Regions from separate parts of the Halobacillus sp. Marseille-Q1614 genome, predicted to be linked through region 1. Evidence: predicted binding sites of a transcription regulator. Region 1 holds the regulator's gene; the other holds the start of a gene.

The links. Region 1 encodes CtsR, which represses protease genes until heat stress. Its sites were predicted from a motif close to ATGGTCAATAAAGGTCAAACA; they were not measured.
Region 2: a site for CtsR is predicted at 6,828-6,848, ahead of clpP (ATP-dependent Clp endopeptidase proteolytic subunit ClpP). Genes of this name have one in related genera too.

The regions. Positions count from the first base shown of each region.
Region 1 is NZ_CADDWH010000001.1:3,108,628-3,117,843, reverse strand. It holds rRNA gene rrf (5S ribosomal RNA) at 120-233, shown strand; tRNA gene HUS26_RS15670 (tRNA-Val) at 246-321, shown strand; tRNA gene HUS26_RS15665 (tRNA-Thr) at 326-401, shown strand; tRNA gene HUS26_RS15660 (tRNA-Lys) at 424-499, shown strand; tRNA gene HUS26_RS15655 (tRNA-Leu) at 507-588, shown strand; tRNA gene HUS26_RS15650 (tRNA-Gly) at 595-669, shown strand; tRNA gene HUS26_RS15645 (tRNA-Leu) at 720-808, shown strand; tRNA gene HUS26_RS15640 (tRNA-Arg) at 820-896, shown strand; tRNA gene HUS26_RS15635 (tRNA-Pro) at 905-981, shown strand; tRNA gene HUS26_RS15630 (tRNA-Ala) at 997-1,072, shown strand; rRNA gene HUS26_RS15625 (16S ribosomal RNA) at 1,191-2,759, shown strand; rRNA gene HUS26_RS15620 (23S ribosomal RNA) at 2,929-5,850, shown strand; rRNA gene rrf (5S ribosomal RNA) at 5,952-6,065, shown strand; gene HUS26_RS15610 (MgtC/SapB family protein) at 6,156-6,848, shown strand; gene HUS26_RS15605 (CtsR family transcriptional regulator) at 7,014-7,478, shown strand; gene HUS26_RS15600 (UvrB/UvrC motif-containing protein) at 7,496-8,047, shown strand; gene HUS26_RS15595 (protein arginine kinase) at 8,047-9,117, shown strand; gene clpC (ATP-dependent protease ATP-binding subunit ClpC) at 9,138-9,216, shown strand, end outside.
Region 2 is NZ_CADDWH010000001.1:527,248-536,463, forward strand. It holds gene HUS26_RS02510 (lipopolysaccharide assembly protein LapB) at 1-920, shown strand, start outside; gene trxB (thioredoxin-disulfide reductase) at 1,001-1,951, shown strand; gene HUS26_RS02520 (8-oxo-dGTP diphosphatase) at 2,372-2,845, shown strand; gene rapZ (RNase adapter RapZ) at 2,866-3,750, shown strand; gene yvcK (YvcK family protein) at 3,754-4,707, shown strand; gene whiA (DNA-binding protein WhiA) at 4,726-5,682, shown strand; gene HUS26_RS02540 (HPr family phosphocarrier protein) at 5,815-6,069, shown strand; gene clpP (ATP-dependent Clp endopeptidase proteolytic subunit ClpP) at 6,182-6,769, opposite strand; tRNA gene HUS26_RS02550 (tRNA-Arg) at 6,985-7,060, shown strand; gene HUS26_RS02555 (hypothetical protein) at 7,297-7,524, shown strand; gene HUS26_RS02560 (glutaredoxin family protein) at 7,617-7,850, shown strand; gene HUS26_RS02565 (sugar-binding transcriptional regulator) at 8,003-9,031, shown strand; gene gap (type I glyceraldehyde-3-phosphate dehydrogenase) at 9,068-9,216, shown strand, end outside.

The sequences.
Region 1 (9,216 bases):
TGACGGTTTGATTCCAATCAGTCTTATCCAGTTTTGAGGGTTTACTAAAAAGTTTTAAAATAACCCTTGATATTTTCTCAAAAGGACAATATAATATATCTTGTCCCTAAAAAATAAGGTTTGGTGGCGATAGCGAAGAGGTCACACCTGTTCCCATGCCGAACACAGCAGTTAAGCTCTTCAGCGCCGATGGTAGTCGGGTATATCCCCGTGAGAGTAGGACGCTGCCATACCTTACATAATCCGGAGGATTAGCTCAGCTGGGAGAGCACTTGCCTTACAAGCAAGGGGTCGCAGGTTCGAGCCCTGCATCCTCCACCATTTAGCCGGCCTAGCTCAATTGGTAGAGCAACTGACTTGTAATCAGTAGGTTGGGGGTTCAAGTCCTCTGGCCGGCACCATTTTGTCCAAGCTTTTTATTAAGAGCCATTAGCTCAGTTGGTAGAGCATCTGACTTTTAATCAGAGGGTCGGAGGTTCGAGCCCTCCATGGCTCACCATTTATTAGCGGGTGTGGTGGAATTGGCAGACACGCTAGATTTAGGATCTAGTGCTTCACGGCGTGGGGGTTCAAGTCCCTCCACCCGCATTATACGCGGAAGTAGTTCAGTGGTAGAACACCACCTTGCCAAGGTGGGGGTCGCGGGTTCGAATCCCGTCTTCCGCTCCATTATACTTATTGCAGATGAATAGTATATAAACCTTACTTGCAAGTGTCGTGCCGGGGTGGCGGAATTGGCAGACGCACAGGACTTAAAATCCTGCGGTGGGTTTCCACCGTGCCGGTTCGAGTCCGGCCCTCGGCACCATAATTTAATTTGCGCCCGTAGCTCAATTGGATAGAGCGTCTGACTACGGATCAGAAGGTTAGGGGTTCGACTCCTCTCGGGCGCGCCATTTACTTACGGGAAGTAGCTCAGCTTGGTAGAGCACTTGGTTTGGGACCAAGGGGTCGCAGGTTCGAATCCTGTCTTCCCGACCATTCTTATCATAATAAGGGGCCTTAGCTCAGCTGGGAGAGCGCCTGCTTTGCACGCAGGAGGTCAGCGGTTCGATCCCGCTAGGCTCCACCATTTAATTTTGATCTTTGAAAACTGAACGAACCAACCAGTACGTCAATTTATTCTTTCTATTATATAGAGAGAATTCAAACAAGCACATTCGGTGTGCAAATGAGCAAGTCAAACTACTTTTATGGAGAGTTTGATCCTGGCTCAGGACGAACGCTGGCGGCGTGCCTAATACATGCAAGTCGAGCGCAGGAAGTTAACTGATCCCCTTCGGGGGTGACGTTAGTGGAATGAGCGGCGGACGGGTGAGTAACACGTGGGCAACCTGCCTGTAAGACCGGAATAACCCCGGGAAACCGGGGCTAATGCCGGGTAATCTCCTCCCTCGCATGAGGGAAGAGTAAAAGATGGCTTTCTGAGCTATCGCTTACAGATGGGCCCGCGGCGCATTAGCTAGTTGGTGAGGTAACGGCTCACCAAGGCGACGATGCGTAGCCGACCTGAGAGGGTGATCGGCCACACTGGGACTGAGACACGGCCCAGACTCCTACGGGAGGCAGCAGTAGGGAATCTTCCGCAATGGACGAAAGTCTGACGGAGCAACGCCGCGTGAACGATGAAGGTCTTCGGATCGTAAAGTTCTGTTGCGAGGGAAGAACAAGTACCGTGCGAATAGAGCGGTACCTTGACGGTACCTCGCGAGAAAGCCCCGGCTAACTACGTGCCAGCAGCCGCGGTAATACGTAGGGGGCAAGCGTTGTCCGGAATTATTGGGCGTAAAGCGCGCGCAGGCGGTTCCTTAAGTCTGATGTGAAAGCCCACGGCTCAACCGTGGAGGGTCATTGGAAACTGGGGAACTTGAGGACAGAAGAGGAGAGTGGAATTCCACGTGTAGCGGTGAAATGCGTAGATATGTGGAGGAACACCAGTGGCGAAGGCGACTCTCTGGTCTGTTTCTGACGCTGAGGTGCGAAAGCGTGGGTAGCAAACAGGATTAGATACCCTGGTAGTCCACGCCGTAAACGATGAGTGCTAGGTGTTAGGGGGCTTCCACCCCTTAGTGCTGAAGTTAACGCATTAAGCACTCCGCCTGGGGAGTACGGCCGCAAGGCTGAAACTCAAAGGAATTGACGGGGGCCCGCACAAGCGGTGGAGCATGTGGTTTAATTCGAAGCAACGCGAAGAACCTTACCAGGTCTTGACATCCTTGGACCACCCTAGAGATAGGGTCTTCCCTTCGGGGACCAAGTGACAGGTGGTGCATGGTTGTCGTCAGCTCGTGTCGTGAGATGTTGGGTTAAGTCCCGCAACGAGCGCAACCCCTAATCTTAGTTGCCAGCATTGAGTTGGGCACTCTAAGGTGACTGCCGGTGACAAACCGGAGGAAGGCGGGGATGACGTCAAATCATCATGCCCCTTATGACCTGGGCTACACACGTGCTACAATGGATGGTACAAAGGGCAGCGAAGCCGCGAGGTGTAGCAAATCCCATAAAACCATTCTCAGTTCGGATTGCAGGCTGCAACTCGCCTGCATGAAGCCGGAATCGCTAGTAATCGCGGATCAGAATGCCGCGGTGAATACGTTCCCGGGCCTTGTACACACCGCCCGTCACACCACGAGAGTTGGCAACACCCGAAGTCGGTGAGGTAACCTTTATGGAGCCAGCCGCCGAAGGTGGGGCCAATGATTGGGGTGAAGTCGTAACAAGGTAGCCGTATCGGAAGGTGCGGCTGGATCACCTCCTTTCTAAGGATAAAAGGAACGGCTTTTTAGCCGTCTCCTTCGGAGGACGTACATGGTTGGTTGTTCAGTTTTGAGAGATCAAAGGATCTTCTCAATGTGAACCTTGAAAACTGGATAAGATTTGACAAGACATCAAACCAAAGTAAGAAACGTCTTTTCACGACGATTTAAAAGTTAAGTGAATAAGGGCGCACGGTGGATGCCTTGGCACTAGGAGCCGATGAAGGACGGGACTAACACCGAAATGCCTGGGGGAGCTGTAAGTAAGCTTTGATCCCAGGATCTCCGAATGGGGAAACCCGCTGTTCGTAATGGAACAGTATCCATAACTGAATACATAGGTTATGGAAGGCAGACCCGGGGAACTGAAACATCTCATTACCCGGAGGAAGAGAAAGCAAACGCGATTTCCCAAGTAGCGGCGAGCGAAACGGAATCAGCCCAAACCAGAAAGCTTGCTTTCTGGGGTTGTAGGACACTCCTTTGGAGTTACCAAGAGAGAGGATAGACGAAGTGATCTGGAAAGATCCGCCATAGAGGGTAACAGCCCTGTACTCGACATCCTTTCTCCTCCGGAGTGTATCCTGAGTACGGCGGAACACGAGGAATTCCGTCGGAATCCGGGAGGACCATCTCCCAAGGCTAAATACTCCCTAGTGACCGATAGCGAACCAGTACCGTGAGGGAAAGGTGAAAAGCACCCCGGAAGGGGAGTGAAAGAGAACCTGAAACCGTGTGCCTACAAGTAGTCGGAGCCCATTCATGGGTGACGGCGTGCCTTTTGTAGAATGAACCGGCGAGTTACGACCGTATGCAAGGTTAAGCTGATGAGAAGCGGAGCCGCAGCGAAAGCGAGTCTGAATAGGGCGATTTGAGTATGCGGTCGTAGACCCGAAACCGTGTGATCTACCCATGTCCAGGGTGAAGGTCAGGTAACACTGACTGGAGGCCCGAACCCACGCAAGTTGAAAATTGCGGGGATGAGGTGTGGGTAGGGGTGAAATGCCAATCGAACACGGAGATAGCTGGTTCTCTCCGAAATAGCTTTAGGGCTAGCCTCAGAATAGAAAGTCTTGGAGGTAGAGCACTGATTGGACGAGGGGCCCCTACCGGGTTACCGAATTCAGTCAAACTCCGAATGCCAATGACTTTGTTCTGGGAGTCAGACCATGGGTGATAAGGTTCATGGTCGAGAGGGGAACAGCCCAGACCGCCAGCTAAGGTCCCTAAGTGTGTGTTAAGTGGAAAAGGATGTGGAGTTGCTTAGACAACCAGGATGTTGGCTTAGAAGCAGCCATCATTGAAAGAGTGCGTAATAGCTCACTGGTCGAGTGACTCCGCGCCGAAAATATACCGGGGCTAAACACACCACCGAAGCTGCGGATTGATCCTGATGGATCAGTGGTAGGAGAGCGTTCTAAGGGCGGCGAAGTCAGACCGTAAGGACTGGTGGAGCGCTTAGAAGTGAGAATGCCGGTATGAGTAGCGAAAAAAGAGTGAGAATCTCTTTCACCGAAAGCCTAAGGTTTCCTGAGGAAGGCTCGTCCTCTCAGGGTTAGTCGGGACCTAAGCCGAGGCCGAAAGGCGTAGGCGATGGACAACAGGTGGATATTCCTGTACCGCCTCCTTTCCGTTTGAACGACGGGGGGACGCAGGAGGATAAGGAGTGCGCACGATTGGAAGAGTGCGTCCAAGCAGCAAGACGGTCGGATAGGCAAATCCGTCCGGCAACGTCAAGCTGTGATGGGGAGGGAAATAAAGTACCGAAGCTCCGGACTTCACACTGCCAAGAAAATCCTCTAGTGAGGAAAGAGGCGCCCGTACCGCAAACCAACACAGGTAGGCGAGGAGAGAATCCTAAGGTGAGCGGGAGAACTCTCGTTAAGGAACTCGGCAAAATGACCCCGTAACTTCGGGAGAAGGGGTGCTCCTCTGCCGAGGAGCCGCAGTGAAAAGGCCCAAGCGACTGTTTACCAAAAACACAGGTCTCTGCGAAGCCGTAAGGCGAAGTATAGGGGCTGACACCTGCCCGGTGCTGGAAGGTTAAGGGGATGCGTTAGCTTTTAGCGAAGCGTTGAACCGAAGCCCCAGTAAACGGCGGCCGTAACTATAACGGTCCTAAGGTAGCGAAATTCCTTGTCGGGTAAGTTCCGACCCGCACGAAAGGTGCAACGACTTGGGCACTGTCTCAACGAGAGACCCGGTGAAATTATACTATGCGTGAAGATGCGCATTACCCGCGACAGGACGGAAAGACCCCGTGGAGCTTTACTGTAGCCTGATATTGAATGTTGGTACAGCTTGTACAGGATAGGTGGGAGCCTGAGAAGCCGGAGCGCTAGCTTCGGTGGAGGCGCTGGTGGGATACCACCCTGGCTGTACGGACATTCTAACCCAGGACCGTGATCCGGTCCGGAGACAGTGTCAGGTGGGCAGTTTGACTGGGGCGGTCGCCTCCCAAAGAGTAACGGAGGCGCCCAAAGGTTCCCTCAGAATGGTTGGAAATCATTCGCAGAGTGTAAAGGCACAAGGGAGCTTGACTGCGAGACCTACAAGTCGAGCAGGGACGAAAGTCGGGCTTAGTGATCCGGCGGTACCGTATGGAAGGGCCGTCGCTCAACGGATAAAAGCTACCCCGGGGATAACAGGCTTATCTCCCCCAAGAGTCCACATCGACGGGGAGGTTTGGCACCTCGATGTCGGCTCATCGCATCCTGGGGCTGTAGTCGGTCCCAAGGGTTGGGCTGTTCGCCCATTAAAGCGGTACGCGAGCTGGGTTCAGAACGTCGTGAGACAGTTCGGTCCCTATCCGTCGTGGGCGTTGGAAATCTGAAAGGAGCTGTCCTTAGTACGAGAGGACCGGGATGGACACACCGCTGGTGTACCAGTTGTTCCGCCAGGAGCATCGCTGGGTAGCTACGTGTGGACGGGATAAGTGCTGAAAGCATCTAAGCATGAAGCCCCCCTTGAGATGAGATTTCCCCTAACAATAAGTTAGTAAGATTCCTCAGAGACGATGAGGTCGATAGGTCCGAGGTGGACGCGTGGTGACACGTGGAGCTGACGGATACTAATCAATCGATGACTTAACTTTAAAAGAAAAGCGAAAACGCCTAGGCGTTGCAGCTACAAATTATGACGGTTTGATTCCAATCAGTCTTATCCAGTTTTGAGGGTTTACCTCCATATAATAGATGAGGTGGCGATAGCGAAGAGGTCACACCTGTTCCCATGCCGAACACAGCAGTTAAGCTCTTCAGCGCCGATGGTAGTCGGGTATATCCCCGTGAGAGTAGGACGCTGCCTCGTCAATGATTAAGAAACCGAAAGCATAAGCTTTCGGTTTTTTTGATATATTTATTAATAGGACCCTTAGAAATAAAGAAAGGTGGGGGAATCATGGATCAAACTTATATGTGGTTGGAGGATCTAGATATATTTTTTATAAGATTAATGGCGGCTCTAGTTTTATCAGGAATTATTGGGTTTGAACGTGAGCTGAAAAATCATTCTGCCGGTTTTCGTACCCATATCTTAGTAGGAATGGGTTCCTGTTTGATGATGCTGCTCTCCATTTATGGATTTGAATCTTTTATCGAAGAATATGATAATGTGAGGTTTGATCCTGCCCGTATCCCTTCCTATGTTATCAGTGGTATTGGTTTCTTAGGAGCAGGGACCATTATTGTAAACGGCATGACCATCCGCGGACTGACGACAGCCGCTTCAATTTGGACAGTCGCCGGACTTGGGCTGGTCGTCGGAGCCGGTATGTATGGTGTGGCAATTGTAGCCACCGCCCTTGTGCTGTTAAGTCTAATCTTCTTAAACAATATTGAAAGAAAATATGTAAGCCATTATTTTAAAAATTCGTATGTCGTGGTAGTGGAAGACGATGCGAAAGTCAGTGATATCTTAACCATTTTTGATGATGAAAACCTTGTGGTGAAAAAAGTCGAAATTCAAAAGGGGAACAACCATCGTAAAAAAATCTTTATTCACGCGGACCGCAGCCAGAAATACGACGAAGCCGGTCTAATTGAGAAGCTTTCAAGCATTCCCCGGGTAGTCCAAGTCTCTAGTAAAAGATAGTTAAAGCTATGCGACATAATTCGCATAGCTTTTTTGTTTTAGGAAGGGGAAAATTAGGGAAAGATTACTCTTGTACATGAAAACATTATAGTTGCGTATGCAGTAAAAATGAGTATAATAAAATTAAGGTCAAAGATAGTCAAAGTCAAAAGAGGAGGAGGGAAAATGCGGAATATATCTGACATCATTGAAGAGCATCTAAAGAAGATTTTAGATGAAAATCATCACGGAAGTATTGAAATTAAACGGAGTGAAATCGCTGAAAAATTTCAATGTGTGCCTTCTCAAATCAATTACGTGATTAAAACCCGCTTCACTGTGGAAAAGGGCTATATAGTTGAAAGTAAACGCGGAGGCGGCGGCTATATTCGAATCCGCCGTGTCCAGCATCGATCCGAGTCACAAATGATTGATGATATTATTAAGCTGGTTCAGCCGGAAGTATCTCAATCTGTTTCACTCGATATTATCGATCGTTTACTTGAAAATGATAGCATAAACGAACGTGAAGCGAATATCATGGCAAGCGTGATGGAGCGTGAGGTTCTTGCATTCCCACTTCCTCTAAGGGATGAGCTCCGTTCTCGAATTCTGACAGCGATGCTTTTCACCCTTAAGTACAAAAGCTAGGTGAGGAGGTAGATCATATGGATTGCCAAAGATGCCATAAGCGCCCTGCAACGGTTCATTTAACCCAGGTTATTAACGGCGAGAAATCAGAAATTCATGTGTGCGAGCACTGTGCCAAAGAAAAGGGTTATATGAATGAAAAGGAAGACAACTTTACTCTTACTGACTTATTATCCGGTTTATTTAATCACGATCATCAATTTTCATTTAAAGGTCAGCAATCTAAACCTTATGAGAAACAGTCTGTACAGCTGAAATGTCCAAACTGCGGGTTAACCTACCAGCAATTTGCGAAAATTGGAAAGTTTGGGTGTGCGGATTGTTATAAAACTTTTGATGAACGTTTGGATCCTATATTTAAGCGAGTTCATAGTGGAAATGCCCATCACCACGGGAAGATACCTAAACGAGAAGCCGGCCACCTGCACTTGAAAAAACAGGTGGACCAGCTAAGAGCAGAGCTTCGTGGGATGATTGAACAGGAAGAATTCGAACAAGCCGCTCAATTACGAGATCAGATTCGGTCCCTGGAACAACAACTTCATCAAGAGAAAGGGGATGGAGAATAATGTCACTTGGACAATTTATGAATGAAGCAATCAGCCCCTGGATGAACCAGGAAGGCCCGGACAGTGACATTGTTCTAAGCAGTCGAATTCGTCTGGCCCGTAACCTTCAGAAGTATCCGTTCCCTATCATTGCAGCAGAGGAACGCCTGGAGGAAGTACTGAACATTTTTAAAGAAGAGTTTGCGGGACAGTCATTTAGAGATTATAAGAATTTCGAAGTCGTGGAAATGAGTGATTTGCAGCCGATTGAAAGAAGAGTACTTGTGGAGAAGCATTTAGTCAGTCCGCATTTAATCGATCAATCGAAGCATTCGGCATCATTGATTTCTCAAAATGAACAAGTGTCAATCATGATAAATGAAGAAGATCACATACGAATACAGCTTTATTTTCCTGGCTTTCAGCTGGACCGGGCATTAGAACAGGCCTCTCAGTTAGATGACTGGCTTGAAGAAAAAGTGGATTATGCCTTTGATGAAAACAGAGGCTATTTAACGTCGTGCCCGACTAACGTTGGTACGGGAATGAGGGCTTCAGTGATGATGCACCTTCCTGCTTTAGTAATGACCCAGCAGATTACGCGCATGACGCCGGCAATTAACCAGCTGGGATTAGTCGTCCGCGGTATTTACGGTGAAGGAAGCGAAGCTCTTGGCAACTTGTTTCAAATTTCTAACCAGATTACGCTTGGGAAATCAGAAGAGGATATTGTGGAAGACTTGCACAGTGTGGTAAGACAACTGATTGATCAAGAAAGAAAAGCCCGTCAGACCTTAATGCAGCGGTCAGGAATCCAGCTTGAGGACAGAGTTTTTCGATCCTATGGTGTTTTGAAGCATAGTCGAATCATAGAGTCTAAAGAGGCAGCAAAATGCTTATCTGATCTTAGACTGGGAATCGATTTAGGGTTCATCGATGATATTCCAAAGACCATTTTGAATGAGCTTATGGTTTTAACACAGCCAGGGTTCCTTCAGCAATATGCACAAGAGTCTCTAACTCCGTCTGAGCGTGATATCCGTCGAGCTTCCCTGATTAGAGAAAGATTACAATTAGAAAAGAATGAATAAATAGTTAGGAGGTAATGTCCATGATGTTTGGGCGATTTACTGAAAGAGCACAAAAGGTACTAGCATTAGCGCAAGAAGAAGCGGTCCGATTAGGCCATA
Region 2 (9,216 bases), 2.6 Mb from region 1:
CGTTTAAGAAAAGACGCTTTGATGCGGCAGAGAAATGGCTGAAAAAAGCCATAGAATTATCTCCAGATGAACCACTTTATCCTTGCCAGCTTTCTGTTGTTTATACGGAAGTTGGCTCTTATCATGCAGCCAACCAGGTGCTGACGGAAGTGGTGAAGAAATATGGTGACGACTATGTCGATGCCTATTATTTAATGGCCAATAATTATGCACATCTTGGCTTATTAAATGATGCCAAAAAGTATGCGGAAAAATATATGAATAAACCGTCGGAAGGTGATTTTGAAGAGGCTGCTGCCCAGCTTCTTCAAATGCTGAACTCTTTAGAAGAAGATGAATTAGATGATGATTTTACATTGGACGATGAAGATGAATTGATCATCTATCAGGAGACGGCCTTTTACCATTTAGAGAATGAAGAATGGGAAGAAGCCCTGCCGGTTTTACATGAAATGATGCAGCTGTTCCCGGATTATACGCTTGCAAAGCATAAATACGCTCATGCTCTGTTTAAGATTGGTGAAGAAGAAGAAGCGATTCAGATGGAAAAACAGTGGCTGAAAAAAGACCCGGAAAATATTCAAAGCCACGTAAATTTAGCCACCTTCTTTATGCTGCAGGGAGATAAGGAGCAGGCTGAGAATCATATCGAGCTGCTTCGTAATATCTACCCGATCCATGAGCAGCAGAAGCTTGCCATCGCTGTAATTCTTGCAAGAGGTGGATATTATCATGAAGCGGTTGATCGTTTTCGCCGGTTAAAGAATAAATTAGTAGTAGGAAGACGTGGTTATTATAAGTGGTACAGCATTGCTTCGTACCAGACAGGAAAGCCGTCCCGTGCCCTTAAGCTTTGGGAAAAAGGCTGTAAAAGATTCCCCCGCCTCAGCAAAGAAGGCGGACCGTGGAATTATCAATAAGCACATTGATGGACGTCTTTTCAACGATTTATTATGATAATTACAGGTAACAGCAAGAGGAAATAAGGAGTGATGACCAAATGACAGAGGATCGTATTTATGATGTCATTATTGCAGGTGCAGGTCCAGCTGGTATGACAGCTGCCGTGTATACGTCCCGCGCAAACCTGGATACTCTTATGATTGAACGGGGGATTCCAGGAGGGCAGATGGCGAATACAGAGGACGTAGAAAACTATCCAGGCTTTGAAAGTATTCTGGGGCCTGACCTTTCAAATAAAATGTTCGAACACGCAAAGAAATTCGGTGCCGAATATGCGTATGGAGACATTAAAGAAATTAAAGATGGTAAAGAATATAAAACGGTAATTGCCGGTACAAAAGAATACAAGGCAAGAAGTGTGATCATCACAACTGGTGCCCAATATAAAGAATTGGGAGTACCCGGCGAGAAGGAACTTGGCGGACGCGGAGTTTCATATTGTGCCGTATGTGATGGAGCATTCTTCCGCGATAAAGAGCTCGTAGTTGTGGGAGGCGGCGACTCTGCCGTAGAAGAAGGAGTGTATCTAACACGCTTCGCCAGCAAGGTGACCATCGTTCACCGCCGGGATGAGCTGCGTGCCCAGAAGATCCTTCAGGACCGTGCCTTCGATAATAAAAAGATTGACTTTATCTGGAACACAGAAGTAAAGTCCATTAACGAGGAGAACGGAAAAGTAGGAAGTGTAACTCTTCACAACAATAAATCAGGTGAAGAATACGAATTTAAAACAGACGGGACGTTTATTTATATTGGAATGAATCCTCTCAGCGGACCGTTTAAAACTCTTGGTATTACAAATGACCAAGGTTATATTGAAACAGATGAACGTATGGAGACGAAAGTACCTGGCATCTTCGCGGCCGGAGATATTCGTGAAAAGGAACTTCGTCAAATCGTAACGGCAACTGGGGACGGAAGCATCGCCGCTCAGTCTTCACAGCATTATATTGAGAACCTGTTGGAAGAGTTAAAGGTAATTAATTAAAAGGCCTGTTGAACAGCTTGTTAATAATCTAGAAAAAGTAAGGGGTTCTGCGAGACTCCTGCTTAAAAAAGGGCGGTATGCGACCCCGCAGAGAGGCCATGAGAGAGGAGACTTGACCGTTCGACCGCGGAAAGTGAGCAGGTTCCCCTTTTTCCATGAATATTAACTTTCAACAGAGCCAACTAAAAAAGTAACCCCATCTTAACTCTTTTGTAACACGTACGACACATTTTTGGGTTACACTTATTATGATTAATTGACCCCCTTTTAATAGATAGATCTCTAATTCGGCACAGGTGGACTTCACCTGTGCACTTTTTTTGTGCATAAATTATATTGGTCATAACATTGTAGCCATTTACGTATTCATTGTATAATAGACAAAGATGTCCTCGGGATAGACAAATGAGGTGAGAAAAGATGCAGCGTGTAGCAAATTGTATATTAAGAGTTAACAATCAGATTTTAATGCTGAAAAAGCCCAGAAGAGGATGGTATGTAGTGCCAGGCGGAAAGATGGAAGCGGGAGAGAATATTAAAGATTCGGTCATTCGTGAATTCCGCGAAGAAACGGGCTTGCACATTCAGGAACCTGAACTTAAAGGTTCTTTTACTTTTATTATGAAAGAAGAAGAAAACCAGAAGACCGCTCAGGAATGGATGATGTTTACCTTCCAGGCCACTAAGTATGAAGGGGAATTGCTTGAATTTAGTGAAGAGGGTGAACTTGAATGGGTGGATGTAGATAAGGTTCTGGAGAAGCCGATGGCTGAGGGCGACCGTCACATATTTAAGCATATCCTTAATAGTGAAGATCAGTTATACGGAACTTTTGTATATACCACAGATTTCAGGCTGATTGATCAAGATATGGATCCATCTCGACCGAAGTAAATGAGGGAGCGAATAGGCAAATGGCAGAAAAAGATCAACAAACACAACTAGTAATCATAACTGGAATGTCTGGTGCAGGAAAAACAGTAGCGATACAAAGTTTTGAAGACCTTGGGTATTTTTGTGTAGATAATTTACCGCCGGCTTTACTGCCGAAGTTTTTAGAGCTAATGAAGGATTCGGCAAACAATATTTCTAATGTCGCGCTCGTAATGGATTTACGGGGCCGCGAATTTTTTGATGCTTTATTTGAAGCGCTTGATCAAGTGGGGAAAGAAGATTGGCTTCAGGCTCATATTCTCTTCCTAGATGCGGAGGATCAGTCACTAGTATCAAGATATAAAGAAACGAGAAGATCCCACCCTCTTGCGCAAGAGGGGCTTCCTTTGGAAGGAATTCGCCAGGAACGCAAACTGCTGGATGAATTAAGAGGTCGTGCCCAGACAATTATCCATACAACGACACTTAAGCCCCGCGAGCTTAGAGACCGTATCATCGGTCAGTTCAAAGAGAAAGAACAGCACGTTTTTTCCGTGCAGATGGTATCGTTTGGCTTTAAGTACGGAGTTCCAATAGATGCTGATTTAGTGTTTGATGTACGTTTTCTGCCAAACCCTCATTATGTAGAACAAATGCGGCCTTTAACCGGTTTGAATGCAGAAGTAGCTTCGTACGTGTTTAAATGGTCCGATACGCAGAAGTTTTTAGAAAAGCTGAAAGACCTGCTGCAGTTTATCCTTCCTCAATATCGAAGAGAAGGAAAAAGTCAGCTCGTCGTAGCTATCGGGTGTACAGGAGGACAGCATAGATCAGTAGCAATAGCTGAACATCTTGCCGGCTATTTCTCTACGGATTTTACTACCCATGTAACTCACCGAGACATTGACAAAAGAAAGGGACTGTAATTCATGAATCGTTCGACAAAACCTCGTGTGGTCGTTATCGGCGGAGGAACAGGTATGCCTGTTTTGTTAAGAGGTTTAAAATATTTTCCTATCGAGCTGTCGGCTATCGTTACAGTAGCCGACGATGGAGGGAGCTCAGGAAGACTTCGTACTGAGCTTGAAATTCCGGCACCCGGTGATATTCGAAATGTGTTAGCCGCGCTTTCAGATGCAGAACCAATGCTGCTCGATTTATTCCAGCACCGCTTCACAAACGGGAATGGCCTTTCCGGACATTCGATGGGAAATCTCCTGCTGGCGGCTATGACCTCAATGACAGGCGACTTTTACAGAGGAATCAAAGAAATTTCCAGGGTGCTGAATGTCCGAGGAAATATCTATCCAACGGCCAATCATTCCATGAATCTCCATGCAGAAATGGAAGATGGGTCGATAGTTTCTGGTGAATCTAATATTCCTAAGCAAAACAAAAGGATCAAACGAGTATTTGTCAGTCCTACGCCTGTACAGCCATTGCCGGAAGCCATGAATGCTATTAAAGAAGCTGATTTGATCGTCATTGCACCAGGAAGCTTATATACCAGTATTATGCCGAACATCATCGTTCCCGAAATTCGTGAAGCCCTTCAGCAGACGAAGGCTAAAGTAACATATGTCTGTAATGTGATGACTCAATATGGGGAGACTTCAGGCTATACAGCAGCCGATCATGTTCAGGCGCTTCATGACCACGTCGGTAAGGGAAGTATTCATTCGATAATTGTGCATAATAAACCAATAGCACCACAAGTTAAGAAGATCTATGCAGAAGAAAATGCAGAGCCTGTTGTTTATGATATCGACCGTATTAAGAAAATGGGACTTGAGATAGTAGAAGAAGATATATTGGATAACAGAAAGTCAACGATTAGACACGATACGAACAAGCTGGCTCATTTACTATACTCAATGCTTTAGTTAAGGGGGTGGACGGTGATGTCATTTGCTTCAGAAATAAAAAAAGAACTGACGAACGTTGACGCAGAAGATTGCTGTAAAGAATCTGAACTCGCAGCACTAGTTCGAATGAATGGAACGTTCTCTTTGTCTAATCAATCATATTTATTAGATGTTCAGACAGAGAATGCAGCTATCGCAAGAAGAATCTATACGCTTATGAAGAGACTATATCCATATCCGGTAGAACTTCTTGTTCGAAAAAAGATGCGTCTTAAGAAAAATAATGTATATATCGTTCGAATGAAGGATAACGCTAAGAAAGTGCTGGAAGACTTAGAAATACTAAAGGGGCCATTGTCAATTAACCCCAACATTCCAGAAAAATATTTGAAAACGACCTGCTGTAAACGCGCATATCTGCGTGGAGCTTTTTTAGCAGGAGGTTCTGTTAATAACCCGGAAACGTCCTCCTATCACTTGGAGATCTACTCATCGGACCAAGAGCATAATGAAGCACTTTGTAAACTGATGAACAGCTTTGGTCTGCATGCGCGTACGCTCGATCGTAAAAAAGGCTACATTACCTATTTAAAAGAAGCCGATAAGATAACAGAGCTGATTAGTAATATCGGAGCTCACCAGGCACTGTTTAAATTCGAAGATGTGCGGATAGTACGGGATATGAGAAACTCCGTAAACCGTCTGGTTAATTGTGAGACAGCAAACCTTAATAAAACGATCGGTGCTGCTTTTCGTCAGGTAGAGAACATTAAGTTTATTAAGAAAACGGTTGGATTAGATGCACTTCCTGAAAAACTTCGCGAGATTGCTATGCTGCGCTATGAAAATCAGGAAGTTTCTTTAAAAGAACTAGGAGAGCTCGTAACGGGAGCACCGATTAGCAAATCCGGCATTAACCACAGATTAAGAAAAATCGATGAATTTGCGGATAAAGTCCGGCGGGGAGAAATTGAAGAAAGTAGTCAAAAATAATGCCACAAGCTGAGATTCGTGCTATAATGATTCTTATAAAGAACGCTCTCATTTAGAGAGGCGTTCTTTATTTAAAGGCTATGAATGCGCTTACTTTAATATTGTGGAACCGTAATGAAAGGAGTAGAATAGATGAAAGAACAATTACTGACGATTGACTTAAACACCGGGCTGCAAGCCAGGCCGGCAGCTCAATTCGTCCAGCTTGCCAATCGGTTTAATGCAGATGTCTTTATCGAAAAAGACAACAAGAGAATCAATGCCAAGAGCATTATGGGCTTAATGAGCTTAGCAATTGGACACGGCGAAGAAGTTACCTTAATCGCTGATGGTAATGATGAACAGACAGCGATTGATGAGTTAACTAAATTTGTCAAGAAGCCATAGAGGTTTATGTGAATCTATGAGCAGAAACAATAAGGGAACGTTCTCATACGGTACATATGAGAACGGTTAGCCAATGAAAAACCCGCTGGAATCTCCAGCGGGTTATTGTTTATTATTCGTTTGTTTTTTCCATTACTTTGTCGATTAAACCGTATTCCACTGCCTCATGAGCTGACATGAAGTTATCACGGTCGGTATCGCGCTCGATTACTTCAATTGGCTGTCCTGTTCTTTCAGATAGGATCTGGTTCAGCTTCTCGCGCATTTTAATAATGCGGCGGGCGTGGATTTCGATATCCGCTGCCTGTCCCTGAGTGCCGCCCAGCGGCTGGTGAATCATGACTTCACTGTTAGGGAGAGCATAACGTTTTCCCTTTGTACCCGCGTTTAATAGGAAAGCACCCATAGAAGCGGCCATACCAGTACAAATTGTAGAAACATCTGGTTTAATAAACTGCATAGTATCATAAATAGCCATTCCAGCTGTGATGGATCCACCTGGAGAGTTGATGTATAGGGAGATATCCTTATCCGGATCGTCTGCTGCAAGGAATAAAAGCTGAGCTACGACGGAGTTTGAAATGTTATCGTCAATCGGGCTGCCTAACATAATGATACGGTCTTTTAACAGGCGGGAGTAAATATCGTAAGCCCGCTCTCCTCTGTTCGTTTGTTCAATAACTGTTGGCACTAAGTTCATTAGTGATTCCTCCTTTTTTCATTGCCTTTATGTTGGAATGTATTTTTATCATACAATTATGGTCAGAAAAGGTCAAACAAAAACGTTCGACTATTTCCTTCTACCATCTTTCCCTAAATATGGGTGAATAAACGTACAAATATAATGTTGAAGATTTTTATAAAGCCTTGCTTTTCTTTATACAAATAGATATAATAGATTCTGCGCTTTGATATGCGCCCGTAGCTCAGTTGGATAGAGCGGTAGATTCCGGTTCTACGTCAGTCGGGGGTTCGAATCCTCTCGGGCGCGCTGTTTCAGGAAGTTTCAGAAACATCTGGAGCTTCTTTTTTTACCTATTAATTACTATATTTATATAATATTAGTTCATTTATACAAACGTTATACAAAAGTAATACACTCTCTGTATTGGCCGTAAATGGTGATAACATTATATTTATGTAGTTTTAAATCGAAAGCTTTTGTGTTATAGTAGATTATATAAGTTGTAGAAACTGCTGCTCGCTTATACCAGAAAAGGAGTTTTTATGACAAACATTCTTCGATTTAAAATCATCTCAACTGAACAGATTCCAGATGACCGCAGGATACATGTATTTGACATGCTTCACCAGAGAACGCTGTCTTTTAACATGGAGTCTATGAAGCGTTCACCGGAAAGACTTACTGGCGAAGAAGAGTTATCACAGTTCTTGAACACGAAAAAAAATAAAATAGATTACGGGTATTACGATCAAAGGGGGCACGTTTCATAAACGTGTCCTTATTGTGTTTTTAATATATCATTTTAAGTGGGTGCAAAGTGAGTTATAATACATAGTGATGACACGATAAAGGTGGACATGAAATGAACGAGGCTGTGCTTTATCTTAAACAAGGCTGCGGACTTTGTAACGAAGTAAAAGGCCTTTTGGAAATTTTACAAGAAGAATTCGAGATTCATGTTACAGAAGTGGATATTGAGGGTAATAAACTATTAGAAGAGAAATACTTACTTGAAATACCTGTCCTTGACTTGAACGGAGAAGAAATGGATTATCGATCAATCGATCTTTTCACACTAAGAGAGCGTTTACATTAGCGGGACTTAATTTTATAGCTTGCGCACCTTATGACTCACTGTTAATATGTAAGGTGAAAAGAATATTTTTTTGCTCCTGGTGGGACAGAATATGACGACCTGGGACAATTTCAACCCAGAATCGTATTTCTTATGAAAAAAGGAGCTTGTCCATGAGAGCTTTAATTGACCTGCAAAAGAGATTGTTCCCAGACGTACTTGAAATTATGCAGCGACGCTACCAGCTGCTCCATTACATTCACCTTATGCAGCCGGTTGGCAGGCGGACGCTGTCTGACAATGTCGAGCTTGCAGAGCGGACGGTCCGAAGTGAGGTAGAGTTTCTTAACAAAATCGGAGCTGTTGCGATTACTTCAAGAGGCATGCACCTGACTTATGAAGGACAGAATATATTGGAGCAATTAGCTGATTTCATCAAGGACGTTACGGGGATAAAGGTTTTAGAAAAACAATTAAAGGATACATTAAAGTTAGACTATGTAGTGGTGGTGCCTGGTGACAGCGATGAGCTCGACTGGGTTAAGCATGAGATGGGACGGGCTTGTGTGGATTACATGCGAAGTACCCTGAATCCAAGAGATACAATTGCTATAACTGGCGGGACAACCATGGCAGCTGTCGCTGAAATGATGACCCCGCTTGAAAATGCAGATCATTGCATGTTCGTGCCGGCTCGCGGTGGTTTAGGCGAGCGGGTGGAGAATCAGGCTAACACTATCTGCGCCGAGATGGCGAAGAAAGCAAGAGGGGATTATCGACTCCTCTACGTGCCGGATCCGCTAAGCGAAGGCTCTTATCAAACCATTATAGAAGAACCTTCTATAAAAGAAATTTTGCATATGATCCGAAATGCTTCAATCGTTGTGCATGGTGTAGGAGATGCGATTACGATGGCAGAGAGGCGTAAGACGTCACCTCAGCAGATGGAGATAATTAAGGAAAGCCAAGCAGTTGGAGAAGCCTTTGGTTATTACTTTAACCGTAAAGGAGAAGTTGTTCATAAAGTCCGGACAGTAGGTCTCCAGCTGGAAGATTTAAAGTTTGCAGAACATGTTATCGCCGTTGCAGGTGGACGCTCGAAGGCGAAAGCTATTGCTTCCTATTTTCAACCCGGTCAAAGCAATGTTTTGATCACCGACGAAGGAGCAGCACAGGAGCTTTTAAGGGATACTTCCCTTTAAATAAATTTGTTTATACAATTTAAGGAGGAATTTTGAATGACTGTAAAAGTAGGAATTAACGGTTTTGGACGTATTGGGCGTAACGTATTTCGCGCTTCACTAAAAAACGATGATGTAGAAGTAGTAGCAGTTAACGATTTAACTGACGCTAACATGCTTGCTCACTTACTGCAATACGACACAGT